DNA from 2 places in the Thalassotalea coralli genome. Region 1 is predicted to be linked to the other one. Evidence: riboswitches for the same ligand, from Rfam matches in the RefSeq annotation. Region 1 holds a riboswitch; the other holds the start of a gene.
The links. A riboswitch is a leader RNA that binds a small molecule or an ion and turns the genes downstream of it on or off. The one in region 1 is predicted to bind lysine.

Region 1 (8,280 bases):
ACTACTTGAACGACATTACTTTAGATATGAAAGCCATAGTGTCAATTAACGGCGAGGACACGGAAGTGTCAGTAACGAAAATTGACAGTCGCGTTAACAATGCCCAGTTTCGCATTGAATTTGACCTACCGAGTGAAATAGCCAATATTAAGCGCGGTCAAAATTTAGATTTAGATCTGCTATTAAGCCAAGGAGTTGAAGATTCGGTATTAGTTAAGCGTGGCTCATTTATTACCAGCACTGGCGGGCAGTGGGTATTCGTTTTAGACGAAGACGGTACAACCGCAACGCGAAGAGCAATTACGCTGGGCAAAAAGAATAAAAATTACTATCAGGTGGTCGACGGTTTACAGCCAGGCGAAAAGATCATCACCTCAAATTACGCAGCCTTTGATAAGGCAGACATTATCGAAATTACAGGACAAAAATCATGATTAACTTAACCAATGTATCACGTGTTTTTCGCACCCAAGATGTGGAAACGACAGCATTAAACAGCATCAATCTATCGGTTAAAAAGGGAGAATTCGTTGCGATAATGGGTCCTTCAGGCTGCGGTAAATCAACACTGCTTTCCATGCTTGGCATGCTAGATTCACCTGATGCGGGCGAGTACAACTTCAACGACGAAAACATTACCCATTACTCAGAGCAAAAGCTCGCACACCTGCGCAGTAGCTCGATAGGTTTCGTTTTCCAAAGCTTTAACTTAATCGATAGCTTAACTGTCTTTGAAAATGTCGAACTCCCGCTACAGTATTTAAAGGTAGGCAAGAAAGAGCGCGTTCAGCGCGTAGAAGAGATTTTAAAGAAAGTGGGTATTAATCATCGCGCCGAGCATTTACCCCAGCAGCTTTCTGGTGGTCAGCAGCAGCGTGTTGCTGTTGCCAGAGCGTTAGTGATAAACCCCGCAGTAGTGCTTGCCGATGAACCTACAGGTAACTTAGATTCGAAGCACGGTGAAGAAGTAATGACCATGCTTAAGTCGCTAAATGAAGAAGGCACTACCGTAATCATGGTGACTCACTCTGAGCAAGATGCAAGATACGCAAGTCGCATCGTACGCTTGCTTGATGGCCAAATCTTATTAGACAAAGCAAGCGAAACGGTTCGTGAGGTGCAACATGCTTAAGTATTTATTAGGTAATTACATCGTTAGCGCATCTCGTTCCTTAGCGCGTCATCAAATGAATTTAGCACTAACGGTTGTAGGGTTATCAATTGGTTTAGCTGCTGCTTTTTTAGTGGCTCTGTATACCTTTCACGAAAGCTCTTACGACAGTTTTCAACCAGATGCAGAACGCACGTACCGTATTGTGATGCATCATCAACCGACAGGAAATCAGTTCCCATTAACAACGCCGCGAGGGCAGCAACATATTGAAAAAATCGTCGGCGTCGATGATGTTCTTTCATTACTCAGTACCCAGTACTTACTGCCGGGAAAAGTAAAAATAGGTGATGAGCACTTTAAATTAGAAAAGCTGATGGCTGCACCTGAAAATCTAACGGACTTTGTTGTTATCGATGTTATGCACGGCAATTTAGCCACTGCGCTGAGCCAGCCCTACAAAGTTGCTTTGTCAGCGTCGCAAGCCTTACGATTGTACGGTAAAGAAAATGCCGTAGGTGAACGCTTTGTTATCGAAGGTGCTAAGCAAGACTTTGAAATAACAGCGATATTTGCTGATTTCCCAACGAACAGTCACTATGACATGAACGCGATTATCAGAAACAGTTCTTTCATGGACATGATAGGAAAAGTCTCTCACACCTATGTGAAGCTTGATCCTGCAGCAAATGTTGAACAGGTAGCGAGTCAAGTTACCCGTATCTTGAACGACTTATGGCAAGATGAAAGCAACGAAATCGTTTACTTCCTACAGCCAGTGCGAGACATCCACTTAGCAGCCAACTTCAACACAGATATGAGGGTCGGTGGCTCAGAAAAAACCGTTACCGTTAGCATCGCATTAAGTATTTTGCTTATCGTTATCTCTAGTTTTAACTACATCAACATGAGTGTTGCACAAGCTGGTCTTAGAGCGAAAGAAGTGGGTGTGCGAAAAGTACTAGGTGCCACCAGAACACAGCTTGTGATCCAGTTTTTAACTGAATCTATCTTAATTGCTTTGGTGTCTGCACTGCTTGCCTGTGGCTTGGTTGAACTTTTACTTCCTTCTTTTAGTGAATTAGTCGGGCGCGATCTGCAAATTGATAGCTGGTTGACTTACTTACCTCAGATATTACTGGTAACTATTACTATCGGTACTTTATCAGGTTTATACCCTGCACTATTTATTTCATCTTTCAGTGTGCATAGAGTATTGAGTGGCGATTTTGGCAGAGGAAAAACGGCGATTTTAGTGCGAAAATCTCTGATGGTTTTACAATCGGCCTTATCAGTAGGCTTAATCATTGCCGCTTCCAGCTTATACCTGCAGTTAAATTACTTACAAAACCTCTCGGTAAACTATGCAAAAGAACAACGTTTAAAAGTATTAGATTTACCAGGAAACAAAATTTACGATCGCGATAGCCAAACTTTTTATCAAGATCTAGCGAAAATTGACGGGGTAATTTCTGCCACACCGACAGACTTTGACTTAACTAAGTCTACTTATGCGGGTGCATTTGTTACTTCAGTACCAAACGTAACGGACTTTGGTGTTGCCATGGGCTACGCTGGTGTTGGCTTTAACGCTGCTCAATCTTTGGGATTACAGTTAGTCGCTGGTAGAGACTTTAGCCGCGAAACCCAATCTGATTGGTTTAATGAAGAACAAGGTACTATCGGCATTATGATCCCCGAATCTGTTCTAGCGCCAGCGGGTTATAGAACGGCTGAAGAAGCCATTGGTGACATTTGGCGTTTCGGCGCAGGCGGACAAGAAAACCTGCAAGGTCGTATAATCGGTGTATTCAAAGATGTAAAAATAGGCTCAGCGAAACACCACGCTAACCCAGTTCTGTTAGCTTGCGGCTACACTTTCAGCGGCAATTACTCGCTGGTGGTTGAAGTAGAAGATCAATACTCAGCAGCAACGCGGCAAGCGGTTGTAGATTTTATCGAACAACGACTACAGGTTCATGCCATTGAAAGTGAATTGGTTAAAGACAACTATGCGGTTATCTATCGCGACGAAGCTCAATTAGTGGATATGATATCTATCTTCTCTGGGCTAGCTGTATTTTTAACGTGTATTGGCATGTTCGGCTTGGCAGCATTTAGCGCGCAACAAAGAAGAAGAGAAGTGGGTATTCGCAAAGTGCTAGGCGCCTCTAGAGGTGGCTTGATGGCCTTGCTAACACAAGAGTCTGTCGCATTAGTGCTTATTAGCCTTGCCATTGCTTTTCCGCTATCTTTCTACTTCATTGATAGCTGGTTAAACAATTTCAACGACCGCATTAGCCAAACGCCAACGATATACCTAATTTCGGCCTTAACGGTGGCACTAGTCACTTGGCTAACCGTGGCAAGTATTGCCTTTAGAAGTGCAAGTGTTAAGCCGTCATTGAGTTTACGACACGAGTAATACTTTACAAATAAACTCACTCTGGACGAATAAAAAAAGCACCAAGGCTGATAACAGTCTCGGTGCTTTTTTATCGTTTCTGTACGTTTTTTTTAAAGTACAAAGAACTCTTCAAATACTTTATAAAGCTCTGTGCCTTGGTTAACACTAGCCGATGCGAAATGAAGAATTGGGATCACTTCTTTGTCCAAACTCACATAGTGTAAAGCATCACCATCGCCGTAATTATCCATGCGTAAAATTCGTGCTAAAGGCTCACCAGCAGGTAGCGGTTTGCCAAATTCAGCTAAGTAATCCACCATGCCACCCATAGGCGAATAAAACGCTTTATAATGCTCTAAATAACAAGCGTATCGCGTCATTTCTTTTGGCTGATATTCTGGTGCATGAATAACACCTTTATATTGCAAATAACTGAATATACTTTTCGCATCTTCAAGGGCAACGTCTAAATCAATTTGCTCTTGTGAGCCTAGCTCTACAGTAAAACTTTCTTTGTTTAACGCATCTGAGCTAATTGAAAACTCAATGCCTAGATCGGCAAATGCTTCTTGCAACTTCCACCAAGGACAAAAGGTTGCTTCGTCCAAGGCACCGGCAAAGTCGTTTGGTATTAGCAAAGTATGTTCAATATCAAAATACTTAGCGCTTTCTCTTGCATACTCTGGACAATATAGATGCTTGCTCGAAATAGGCCCTGTGTGTAAATCTAGCACCAAGTCTGCTTGGTGTGCTAAGCGCTGTAATTGATAAGCGATACGTTGACCCGTCGTTAATCCGTAGATATTGTGATCAAGCTTTTGCTCAATCGTGTCTATCATTAACGCTTTGAAATTCTGTTCAATTGTTTTGTCGTCTTGACCAATGCTTTGACGAACAAATGGCGCAATAATATCTTCATCAAAATGATACATGCGGTTCCAGTTAACACCCGTAATAGGGTCAAATCGCCCTAAAGTATATTCACCGTTTTTGTGATTACAGCCCACAGGGTTTGCGTATGGAACTAAAGTGATATCGCCGATAATTGGTGTGTTTTGCAATAGCTCAAGCAACTGAAAAATAACAGCGTTACCCTGCACTTCTGCACCGTGCATATTGGCTTGAATGTAAACACTACGCCCATTGTCTTGTCCCTTAAAGCGGTACACAGGAACAGTTAAGGCAGCACCACTGGCCATTTCGCCAACGTGCATCACTTCTTTTGTAAATTTATTCATTGTTGATTCCTGTTTATCGTAGATACCAATCAGCTGGTTGTGCCGCTCGCACTTCTTCAAGACCGTTTTCTGTATAAACGTATTCGGCCGCTATTTGGTGACATAAGAAAAAGGGCATACTTTCGGTAAAGCCATAAGCGCCAGCAAAAGCAAACACTAAGGTATCATCGATATTCGTATCGGCAGGGAATGACAACCTGCCCAGTTTGTCCATACTGGTACACAGTGGCCCATGAACATCAAAGGCGAGACATTCTTGGTCTGATTCCCTTAATAACCTTGCAGGAAAAGGCTGGTCAGTAATTGCTGGACGCAGCAGATGATTAATTCCTGCCGCTAATACTAATTGTTCTTGCTGATAGTTAGTTTTTCTATCAACAACCTGTGTTAGATAGTAGCCCGTATGCGCAACCGCATAGCGTCCAAGTTCTAACCACAACTCTTTTACACCTGCTTGGCGTTTAATATCAGACAAATCTTCAATAATTTGCCCCCAACTTAGTCCTTGGCCAGTTTCAAGGTAATCAACACCTAAGCCACCACCAAGATCTAAAACTTCCAAATTCATGCCCAATGAATCAGCTAAACCAACTAATGGCGGTACCATTTGCTGCCAAAGAGAATACATCTTGGCATTGCTGAGTAAATTGCCCCATTGAAAAATATGAAGCCCATTAACATTCAGTTGAGAATAGTCTTCTAGGTTAACGCCTTGCCATTCTTCAACTGATAAACCAAATGGTGTTAACGCGTTACCGCCTAAAGGATTTTTTTCACCTTCTTGCCACTGTAACTGCACGCGCAACAACACATTCGGATTAACGTTTTTACCTGCAGCCACTTCGTTTAACCAAGTTAATTGATTAAGGCTTTCTACCACGAATATATTAACGCCAGCTTCCACAAACTCTGCCAATTGTTTTTTAGATTTTGCAGGGCCAGTATTTAAAATTCGTTCAGGTGATACACCCTGTTTTTTCACTTGATTAAGTTCACCCAAACTTGCAACGTCAAAGTTAATTCCCGCGCTGTCCACCGTTTGAATAATGCGTGATAAAGGGTTGGCTTTTACCGCATACCAAAGCTTAATAACCTCTTGCTCTTGCAAGCTATTTAAGTGATTAGCTAACGCAGGCAAGTCGTATACAAAGCTCGCCAGCTCATCTGGATTAGTCGGCTTATGCTGTGATAGAGCTGAAACTAATCCTTCAGAAACAGGTAACTGTTCAAACCAAGCGTCATTTGGGTTAAAAGTCGAAGATGGCTGCATAACGGTTATCTCAATAAAGTTTCTAACGTTAAAGAGGCGTTGCTTTGCTCATCACGGTATTTAACAATAAGTGCACAAGCCATAGAAAGGCCTTGTTCTTTACCCCACTCACTTGAAACAGGACGAGTGCCAGGAACAACAACTGCATACTCAGGAATATCAGCACCTTTTTCTAGCATCACTTGATTAACACAGTCATAAACGGGCACTGATGCTGAAAGGTTTACACCGGGTGCTAAAACAGCGCCTTTGCGAATCACAATGCCTTCAACCACAACAACACCTGCACCAAGGAAGGCATCATCTTCAACAATTACTGGGCTAGCACCAACAGGCTCTAATACTCCACCAATTTGAACAGCAGCAGAGACGTGAACATTTTTACCAATTTGCGCGCAAGAACCAATTAACGCGTGGCTATCAACCATAGTGCCTGAATCGACAAAGGCACCAACGTTGATATATGCAGGTGGCATAATAATAACGCCTGGGGCAACGTGAGCGCCACGACGTACAGAAGAACCACCAGGTACAAGACGCACGCCATCTTCAGCGCTAAATGCACGTGCAGGTAAATTATCTTTATCGACAAAGCCTTGGTAGATACCATCAAATTCTGTGTTTTGACCGGCTTTAAATGCAGCTAAAATTGCTTGCTTGGCATCTAGATTTGCGTGCCAATTACCTTGTGAATCTCGGTTTGCTGATCGCATCGTACCAGCTTCTAATTGTTGTAAAATATCTTGCCAATTCATTACTGACTAACTCCAATGAACGACGGCACACAAGAAAGTATTGATAAGCGTGAAGCTCAACACCTTCTAGGTACACGTAACTAACAAGCACTAAAGGCTTGTTGAAATAAATAGCAAGGAAAACTTAGGGCATTTGTAAGACGAGAACTTGTTGTGAAAAACAAGCACGCAGACAAAGGCCAGAAGCTCTCCACCTAGGAATAGGTGACAGTTGCTAGGATTCAACCTATACAACCGACAAATACATCAATCAAAAATGTATTTACCTCGGCGTTAAACTCCCTCGTCAATGTTCATCAGAGTTTGATCTCTTCCCATTGACTACCTAGTTTACGCTCCTCTTCTGGCCTTATTTATACACGCCGGCAAGATAGCCCACGTGCATCAAATAAGGATGCGCGTATTAGAACATTTATTCTAACTTGGTGCAATACAGGATAATTGTCAGTTTAAGACAGGTTTGTAATTACATAGAATGAAAGTACTTAGAAGGAAAGTGCGCGTTGTTCAACAACGTTATTTTCGTTTTCGAGATATTCTTGAAGGGCTTGCTCTATAACAAATAATCGATCTTGTCCCCAACAAAAAGTATTTTTGAATTTAAAACACGGCACGCCCCATAGCTTTAACTCAGCCAATTGTTTTAAGTTTTGTTCTGACCAGATTTGCCAATCGTGACTTTGTTGAAAATCTATCGCCTCTTGATAATCAAAGCCCGCCTTCTCACAAAGAGTACGAATGACGTTTTCGTTGCTAACATCACTTCCATCAACATAAATAGCTCGAAAGGCATTTTCAATAAAAGCTTCATCTTTGCCACAATGTTGAGCATAAGCAAACACTTGATAACAATTCATCACCCCCTTTCCAAGTGGGTCTGTAAAGCTGCCAAAAGGTATACCTGCACGTTGCGCCTCTCGGTTTGCATCTAAATAAATATACTTTTGCTTTGAAAGTGGCACCTTTAAGCCACGCATTAATAATGGCATAACAGGCTTTAAATTTAGCGGTACACCGTAAGCTTGGCTTAACCTTTTTGCTTTGATAAACCCCAAATATGAATATGGGCTTCGTAGCGATAAATACACTTCGATTGGCTCTGAAGCTTTTAGATTGTTTGAGGGTACATGCTGACAAGGTGGGGCTGACAACTCAAATTGACGACTAAAATCGCCTGAGTTAAGCGACAAATCAAGGAGCCTATCCTCTAAATATGACAATCGATCAACGCCTAAATACCACTCACCAGCAAACAACACACTTGCCGAGAGGTAGTGCCCTTTTTGTATTAACCTTCTCTGGTTATTCACTTGAAAATTTATAACGGGTGTTGAAGGGAAACAATAGCCTTCAAAGTTATCGTTCCACGTATCGTCAAATAATTGAATAGCGTCATCAATTGAGTGCACGCGTAATTGCCAATATTGCTGTCCCGTAGTAAGCGCCTGCTCGCTCGGGTAAGCTTTTATTAAAGGAAGGTTTAACTTGTTTGCCAAAAT
Region 2 (8,280 bases), on a different contig from region 1:
CATGACAATAGCGTGGAAGAAACAAACAGTTGATTTAACCATTACAGAATTTTGGATGATTCACGCGCTTGCTAAAAACCCTGGCCACGTTAAAAACCGTCAACAACTGATGCAAGATTCGAAAATTTATGTTGATGACAGTACGATTACTTCGCACATTAAACGTATTCGTAAAAAGTTTAATAAAATAGACTTGGCATTTGACTGTATCGAAACCGTATACGGCATGGGCTATCGCTGGAATCTGCACACAGTGAGCGAGCAATAGCTTGTGAAATTAAGATTTGGCCTCAGAAGTAAACTTCTTCTCCTTTCGACCTTTCTCATTACCATCCCTTGGTTTGGCTATCAATACGTATGGGAAATGGAAAAGTACCTACGCTTTGGCCAAGAAAAAACTATTATCGGTACCGCTCGCGCATTAGCTACTGCTTTGCATGAGCGGCCTAACCTTTTTAATAACCAAGCAAGCTTTTTACCCAGTGTTGAAAAGGGAAAAGATTTATACGGCTATCAGTTAACGCAACCCATTAACTTAGATGGTAAATTTACCGACTGGCCAGATTTCACAGTAAAAGCCCATTACTATGGTTTTAATAACCTGTTAGCCACAGAAGTTCCACTAAAACGCGAAGATGTCACCGTTCAGTTTACCGCAGCAGTGGGCAAGTACGATAAATATGTTTATTTTTTCCTGAGCGTTATAGACGACCATTTAATATTTCGTGGAAAGCAAGCATTAAGCATTGATAAAAACGACTTTATCACCTTAGCATTTACTACACCCAACAATGACTTTGTGCGCTTAGCCATCAGTAACAGACAAAGAGGCTGGCTAGATGCGTTTCAAATCAATCACCCTAGCGGCAGACCACAAGTAGCCAATTATATTCAAGGGCATTGGCTACCAACGAATCAAGGCTATAACGTTGAATTTAGAATTCCTTTGTCCAAATTCAGTGATAAATTGGCCTTTGCTGTGCACGATGTTGATCAACCTTTTGGCGACACGTTAGCGACGATAGCCAGTGCCGACACGCGCTCGGTAGATACCTTAGGCACGATCTTGGTTCCTTCGCCAGAGATAGAAAGAATTGTTAAAGGTATGAGCTATACCAATTCCAGTATTTGGGTAGTAGACCAACACCGACGGGTTTTAGCTAAAGCAGGTGACCTTCAGCAAGCCGACGGTTTATGGCAAAACAATCGTATCGCCAATCAAGATTCTGATTGGCATCAATCCTTAAAATCTTGGTTAAAACCCTTATTTGATCGCTTACTTACCGCACCGCCAAAAGATTTTGTCGATAAACTTTACGATGCGCAAAATTTAACGGGAGAGCATATCCAGTCAGCTTTAAACGGCACCCCGCAATCACAATGGCGCTTATCAGAAGATAAAAAGGCCGTAATATTGACAGCCGCATACCCTATATACATCAACAATAAAGTACAAGGTGCTGTTATTGTTGAAGAAACTAATAATGGTATAAGAACGGTACGCAACCAAGCACTAGAGAAATTATTCACCAGTATCTTAGCCATAATGTTATTTGGTATTTTGGCATTTTTCTTCTTTGCCACTCGTATTTCTAGTCGTATTAGATCGTTAAGAAATCAGGCAGACCTAGCAATTGATGAACAAGGCCGAATTAATCATTTAATGGATGCATCTAAAACTAATGACGAAATTGGCGATCTATCAAGAAGTTTTGCAACAGCCGTTGCTCGTTTAAGTGAATACAATCATTACCTAGAGCAAATGTCTTCGCGACTGTCACACGAACTTAGGACCCCCATTGCTGTTGTGAGAACGTCTTTAGAAAGTTTGTCTTTGCATAACTTGCCAGAGCAAAGCGACCCAATTATTCAACGTGCAAAATCAGGGATTAGACGTTTAAATCTGATATTGACCAATATGAGTGAAGCAACGCGTTTAGAACAAATGTTAAGAGACACAGAAAAGCATCAGTTTAATCTCGTTGAATTAGTCAACGGTTGTGTCAGTGGTTATCAGCAAGTATACCCTCAAATAACGTTTACTAAAGACATTACATTAGACAATGCAAATATATCAGGTTCACCTGAACACTTTGTTCAACTTCTAGATAAAATTATTGCCAATGCCGTTGAGTTTTCGTTGGATGATATCATTACTTTATCTTTAAAAATGAGCGGACAAAGCTATGCTCTGACCATCAGTAATAACGGTCCATTTCTTCCAGAAGAAATGAGAGAGCGTATATTTGATTCGATGGTATCGCTAAGGGGTACTCAGCAAGATCTCGATGACAAGCGACCACATTTAGGCTTAGGCTTGTATATTGCAAGGCTAATCGCAGAATTTCATCAAGGAAAAATATCTGCGATAAATCACCAAAAACCTGACGGTGTAACTATTAGCTTGTTATTACCGAAAACTAAGTAAATAGAAAGGGTTGCCTGACTTCCCTTACATATTTGCTGTTTATTCAATGCCTATATATTTGTGCACTTGAATGGATAAGCGCCAGTTATTCTCAATACAAGTGCTAATAGCAAGTTCTGTTGCTCGTTGTTTTTGACTGATAGGTTGTAAATAAACCGGCGTATGCTCAACTTTGTGCTCCGCAAGTAATGCTTTTAAATCATCAACATGGGCTTCAGTTGCCACCGGATGTTTGATTTCGTTCGCGCGAAGCATTGCTTGCGATAGAATCTTATAGCCACCTTTCATATTCACTTTCGGCGAAACCGTGACCCAGCACTCAGGCGTGGTTTTAACTTCAAATGTACCAGAAGTTTCAATCTGACATGAGTAACCAGAATCTTGAAAAATTTGACACAAATCGGTTAAATCTTCCATGCAAGGCTCACCGCCTGTGATAACTATATGCTTAGCTTTAAATCCTTGCTCTGAAAAAACTCTGAGAATATCTTCTGCACTGAGGCTGGCCCAATGATCTGATTCATTAGCTTTAGCTACCATGTTTGCTGATGATATTTCATCTTCAAGTCTGATCTCCCAAGTGTGTTTTGTGTCGCACCAAGAACAAGCTACTGGGCAGCCTTGTAACCTTAAAAATATTGATGGTTGACCAGTAAAACTCCCCTCGCCTTGGATAGTTTCAAATAATTCATTGATTTTGTAACGTTTGCTCATATCGAATATTGGCTCTTTTGCCACAAGAAAGGCGTTTAAAGGCCTATTAATTTCAAGTAAAATGCACAAGTTTTTTATTATACCTCAGTGAGAACAAATATGAGTAATAAAGTGGTAGTGATTTATTCAGGTGGTATGGATTCATTCACCGTACTTAATCGCGCGCTAAAAGATGGCAAAGAAGTATTTGCCCTGTCTTTTGATTATGGCCAGCGCCACGTAAAAGAATTAGATTGCGCACGTGATGTTTGTCAATCTTTAGGTGTTCCTCACAAAATTGTCGATATTTCTGCGATAAATCAACTATTAGCAGGTTCTTCACTGACTGATGACATTGATATCCCAGAAGGTCATTACGAAGAAGAATCAATGAAATCAACGGTTGTACCAAATCGTAATATGATCTTGTTATCACTAGCGGTAGGCTACGCGGTTTCTGTTCAAGCTTCTCAGGTTTATTACGGTGCACATTCTGGTGATCACGCAATATACCCTGATTGCAGACCAGAATTTGTTGAAAAAATGAATGATGTTTGTCAAATTGCTAACTATGAAGCGGTCGATATTTTTAGTCCTTACCTACAACAAACTAAAATAGATATTCTTACAGATGGCCTTAGCATGGGTCTAGATTATAGCCAAACTTGGACCTGTTATAACGGTAGAGAAAAAGCCTGTGGTAAATGTGGTGCATGCCAAGAGCGACTAGAAGCATTTGAAAAAAACAATGTCTCTGACCCGCTTGAATATGAGGTTCAAGCTTAAGCAGACGCTAGCTCAGTGTTAATCACAAAATAGTCGGCATAATTTTCGAATTAGCCTGTAGTAGAGTATCTGACAAAGCTGCTATATCTTAACCACACGCTAAATTAACATGAGAAAAGTGTAGGCTTTGCCTACACTTTATCAAACAAACTTTGATGCAGTTTTTCTACCGCGTCATTCGCTTGTTTTTCATCTACCAAGAAGCATAAATTGTGCTCGCTTGCTCCATGGCAAATCATTCGCACATTAATGCCTTGTAAAGCGTCGAAAATACTCGTTCCGACCCCATTGGTTTCATGGATTTTATTGCCAACAACAGCAACTAACGACAAGCCATGCTCTACGGAGACTTCACAGAGCTGTTCTAGCTCCTGCACAACGGTAGAGTTGAGCAATGCTTGAGTTGAACCTGTAGGATTGTCAAAAGTCATGGCGACACTAATTTCACTGGTCGTAATCAGGTCAACACTCAATTCATGCTTAGCAAGCACAGCGAAGACTTTAGCCAAAAAGCCGCTTGCGTGAAGCATTGCAGGGCTTTTCACAGTAACTAGCGTTTGCTCTCTTCGTAACGCAATTGAACGATACGTTGGTTTTGAATCTACAGTTTGTTGAATGCTCGTACCGCCCTTTTCTGGCTCTTTACTCGAACCAACAAATACTGGGATATTTTGACGCATCGCAGGGATCAAAGTCGCAGGATGCAGTATTTTAGCGCCAAAGGTTGCCATTTCTGCTGCCTCGCCGAAACTTATTTCTTCGATAGAACGTGCTTGATCAGTTATACGAGGATCTGTGGTAAAAATACCAACGACATCAGTCCAAATGGCTAGTTTATCGGCGTTAAGTGCTTCAGCAATAAGCGCAGCACTATAATCAGAGCCGCCACGACCTAATGTTGTTGTATCCCCTTGTTCACTTTTCCCAATAAACCCTTGGGTGACGATAACTTGGCTTTCCAACTTTGGCGCAAGTTTTGTCTGTGCTAATTGCTTAAGTTGAACAACGTCTACTACTGCTTTACCAAACAAATCGTTGGTACGCATAACTTCTCTTACATCAAAATAACTCGCGTCGACACCAATGGAATTGAGAACTTTAGCAAATATGCGAGAACTCATCTGTTCACCGAACGACAATATAGTATCTGCCAATCTTGTCGTATGGTTTAAAGATTGTGCTTGGCCGTAGGTAGCGAGCTCATCAAGCAAACTATCAATTTCTTGGTTCAGCGACTGCTCACACGATAATTTTGACGTAATCTTATATTGAATGTTGCGAATTAAGCTAATGATTTCAGCCTGTCGCTCAGAAGATACGTTGGCGGAAGCTAGTTCGACTAGCGCATTGGTAACGCCTGCACTTGCAGAAACCGCAACTAACCTATTACTTGGGTCATTTTTGATAATATTTGCGCAACGAAGCATAGCTTCGTGATCAGCAACACTGGTACCGCCAAACTTGGCAACGGTTAATGAAAGAGATGACATCACGACCTCCAACCACGGCATTGTGGTAACGATAAAGCCACGAGATTTAACATAACTAAGGTCTCCCTAAAAGTCGACTAAACAACTAAAATACTTAAGGAAGAGCATGACTGACACTAGAATACGGATAGGACCAATTTTCGTTTCAGCCAGAAGCCCTCCACCTTTCCTGCTGAGTAAACAGGGGTGACAGTCCCAGGGATTCAACCCTAGCAACCGAACACCAAAGTCTTGAAACTTTAGTGTCCTCGGCGATAGTCCCCCTCAATAGCCTTCATCGGAATTCAAGATCCTCCAGCTACCTACCTGGCTATCGCACCTCTTCTGGTACGAACCACATTAAAACTGAGTAATTGTTCTAATTGGCAAGTAGGCGTATTAAACGTGATTTCATTAAGCATTTCAAGACACTTTTGTAATTATTTATGCCATTTTCCTAAAAAGCTCAAACCACGTAGATTGTTGAAAGTTTTTATACAGTTCGTTCTTTTTAATAAGTTTCTTGCTAACATTGTGCCTAATTTGACTCGTTACGATTTATCTACATGGATTTATTTTTACTAAAAAAAATCATCGGTTTTATCCTGATGCCTTTTTCGCTTTCAATTCTTTGTTTATTTGCCGCTCTTTTTACATTTAACAAGTCACCTAAATTTAGTTTTAAATGTTTGCTCGTTGGTACATTGTGTCTAAGCCTATTTAGTACACCTTGGTTAAGCGATAAGTTAATGGCGCCAATTGAAAATAACTACGTTGCTTTTTCCAAACAGAAAGGCAAAGTAGACTACATTGTCATATTAGGCTGTGGCCATGAAACCGATGCTGCTTGGCCAGCAACGTCTCGGTTAAAATCCTGCTCAATGCAACGCATGGTGGAAGGATTAAGAATCTTTCGAATGCACCCAGAAGCAACCATTATTACCTCTGGCGCAGCACTTGGCGATCGTGTGTCAAACGCGGTGACAGTTAAACAAGCCTTGGTTAGCTTAGGTGTAGCAGAAAGTAAAATTTTGGTAGAAAATTTTCCTAAAGATACAGAAGAAGAGTCTGAACTAATTGCACCTCGCGTTAAAGGCACTAAGGTTGTTTTAGTCACCAATGCTGACCACATGCCGAGAAGTGTTCAGTATTTTAACATGCAAGGCGTTGAAGTAGTTCCAGCTCCTGCTAGCCCATGGGTTAAAGACACTAGCGAAACAAAAAGGTGGGCATATTACCTGCCCTCTCCAACCGGTTTAAAGCAAACCACCAACGCTTGGTACGAAACGCTTGGGCGCATCGTTCAATGGTTAAAAAGCATTACTTAGCTTAATGTGGAGTCATCCTAGGGTAGCTAGTTCCACAATTAACTACCCTAATCTCTTTTTCCAGATCTAAGCTGGGTTATCAATATCAATAAACTGAACATCTAAAGAGGTGTGTTGGCTCAAATAGTCTGCGAGTGCTTTAACACCAAAAATTTCAGTAGCATGATGCCCAGCAGCAAAATAATGAATACCCTGCTCTTTTGCCGAATGTGTTGTTTGCTCAGAAATTTCGCCAGAAATAAAAGCATCAATTCCATATGGCGCCACTTGGTCAATATAGCCTTGCGCTCCACCTGTACACCATGCAACGGTTGAAATAGATTTGTCATCATCAATATCGATGTGTAAACAGTCTCGCCCTAAAGCCTTTGAAACGTGTGCTTTAAGCTCACTTCCCGTCATTGGCTCAGACAATTCACCGCGAAGAACCAATCCTTGCTCGTTGCCTTCTTCTAATGGTCTAATGTTTTGAAAATTTAAATGTGCCCCCAATTGCGCGTTGTTGCCTAGCTCTTTATGAACATCTAGCGGTAAATGGTAAGCAAATAGATTGATATCGTTATCCATTAACGCCTTGATACGATTATATTTCATACCTCGAATGACATAAGATTCATTCTTCCAAAAATAGCCGTGATGAACGATGATTGCATCTGCCTTTTGCGCAATAGCAGCGTCAATTAACGCTTGACTAGCAGTAACGCCGGTTACCACAGTGGCAATAGTTTGCCCACCTTGCACTTGTAGCCCATTTGGACAGTAATCTTTAATGAGTTCAGGTTTCATCAAAGCATTTAAATATGCTTCAAAATCTATTGTTTTCATTCTTTACCTAATATTTCTAATTATGATTCTTTTCGAGATTGCACCGACGACACATTTATAGGTGCGAGCTTTGGTCCTAACTTCCACTTTGGTTTAATTGGCGTCAGTGGTAACACGCGCTTTTTGGCGACAATAACATAAATCGAGCCTAATCCTGGTAAATAGCGTTGAGCAAAACCTTGCCAGCTACGAGCGAACATACCGTTACTCACCGTTGTCGCCAAAGAAGAATGCAGCCTCTTCTCTTCACTTAAAATTTCGTAGCCCATCAAATGCAGCCAATCTTTTACCCGACCAGATGAAAAAAACCTTTCATTCCATGGTGCTTGTTGACGTCTATAAGGAATAAGTTTATTTAATCCAGCAAGACTTATTGGGTTAAACCCCGTAACAACTAGGTAGCCATTGGGAATTAACACGCGATTAGCTTCGCGAATCACGTGATGAGGATCGAGAGAGAACTCTAAAACGTGCGACAACAAACATACATCAACACTATGTTCTAAAATGGGCAAATCGTCAGTTTCTGCGCAAATACTCGACACAGTTTTATGCTCTGACAAAGTAACCTGATGTTTGATTGCACATTGGCTAGAATCTAGTTCGCCGCTGAGCGCTCCTATTTTAAGTAGATGATAACCAAAAAATTTTGGCCACCACACATGTAACATTCCATCAATTTCCTGACGTATCACGTCGCCATTAGGTAGGCTTTGCCAAGAAAGTGGTGAGTGTGGTTGTCTATACGCGA

Region 2: linked by a shared signal. The riboswitch ahead of lysC (lysine-sensitive aspartokinase 3) and the one ahead of ACOB80_RS17780 (2,3,4,5-tetrahydropyridine-2,6-dicarboxylate N-succinyltransferase) in region 1 are both predicted to bind lysine.

The regions. Positions count from the first base shown of each region.
Region 1 is NZ_JBVVBK010000007.1:265,360-273,639, reverse strand. It holds gene ACOB80_RS17805 (efflux RND transporter periplasmic adaptor subunit) at 1-434, shown strand, start outside; gene ACOB80_RS17800 (ABC transporter ATP-binding protein) at 431-1,132, shown strand; gene ACOB80_RS17795 (ABC transporter permease) at 1,125-3,536, shown strand; gene ACOB80_RS17790 (succinylglutamate desuccinylase/aspartoacylase family protein) at 3,629-4,756, opposite strand; gene ACOB80_RS17785 (PLP-dependent decarboxylase) at 4,770-6,026, opposite strand; gene ACOB80_RS17780 (2,3,4,5-tetrahydropyridine-2,6-dicarboxylate N-succinyltransferase) at 6,032-6,781, opposite strand; lysine riboswitch at 6,957-7,132, opposite strand; gene ACOB80_RS17775 (DsbA family protein) at 7,267-8,280, opposite strand, start outside.
Region 2 is NZ_JBVVBK010000002.1:490,635-498,914, forward strand. It holds gene pdsR (proteobacterial dedicated sortase system response regulator) at 1-268, shown strand, start outside; gene pdsS (proteobacterial dedicated sortase system histidine kinase) at 272-2,428, shown strand; gene queE (7-carboxy-7-deazaguanine synthase QueE) at 2,468-3,142, opposite strand; gene queC (7-cyano-7-deazaguanine synthase QueC) at 3,230-3,907, shown strand; gene lysC (lysine-sensitive aspartokinase 3) at 4,039-5,397, opposite strand; lysine riboswitch at 5,543-5,729, opposite strand; gene ACOB80_RS07575 (ElyC/SanA/YdcF family protein) at 6,126-6,704, shown strand; gene ACOB80_RS07580 (Nif3-like dinuclear metal center hexameric protein) at 6,771-7,529, opposite strand; gene ACOB80_RS07585 (class I SAM-dependent methyltransferase) at 7,550-8,280, opposite strand, start outside.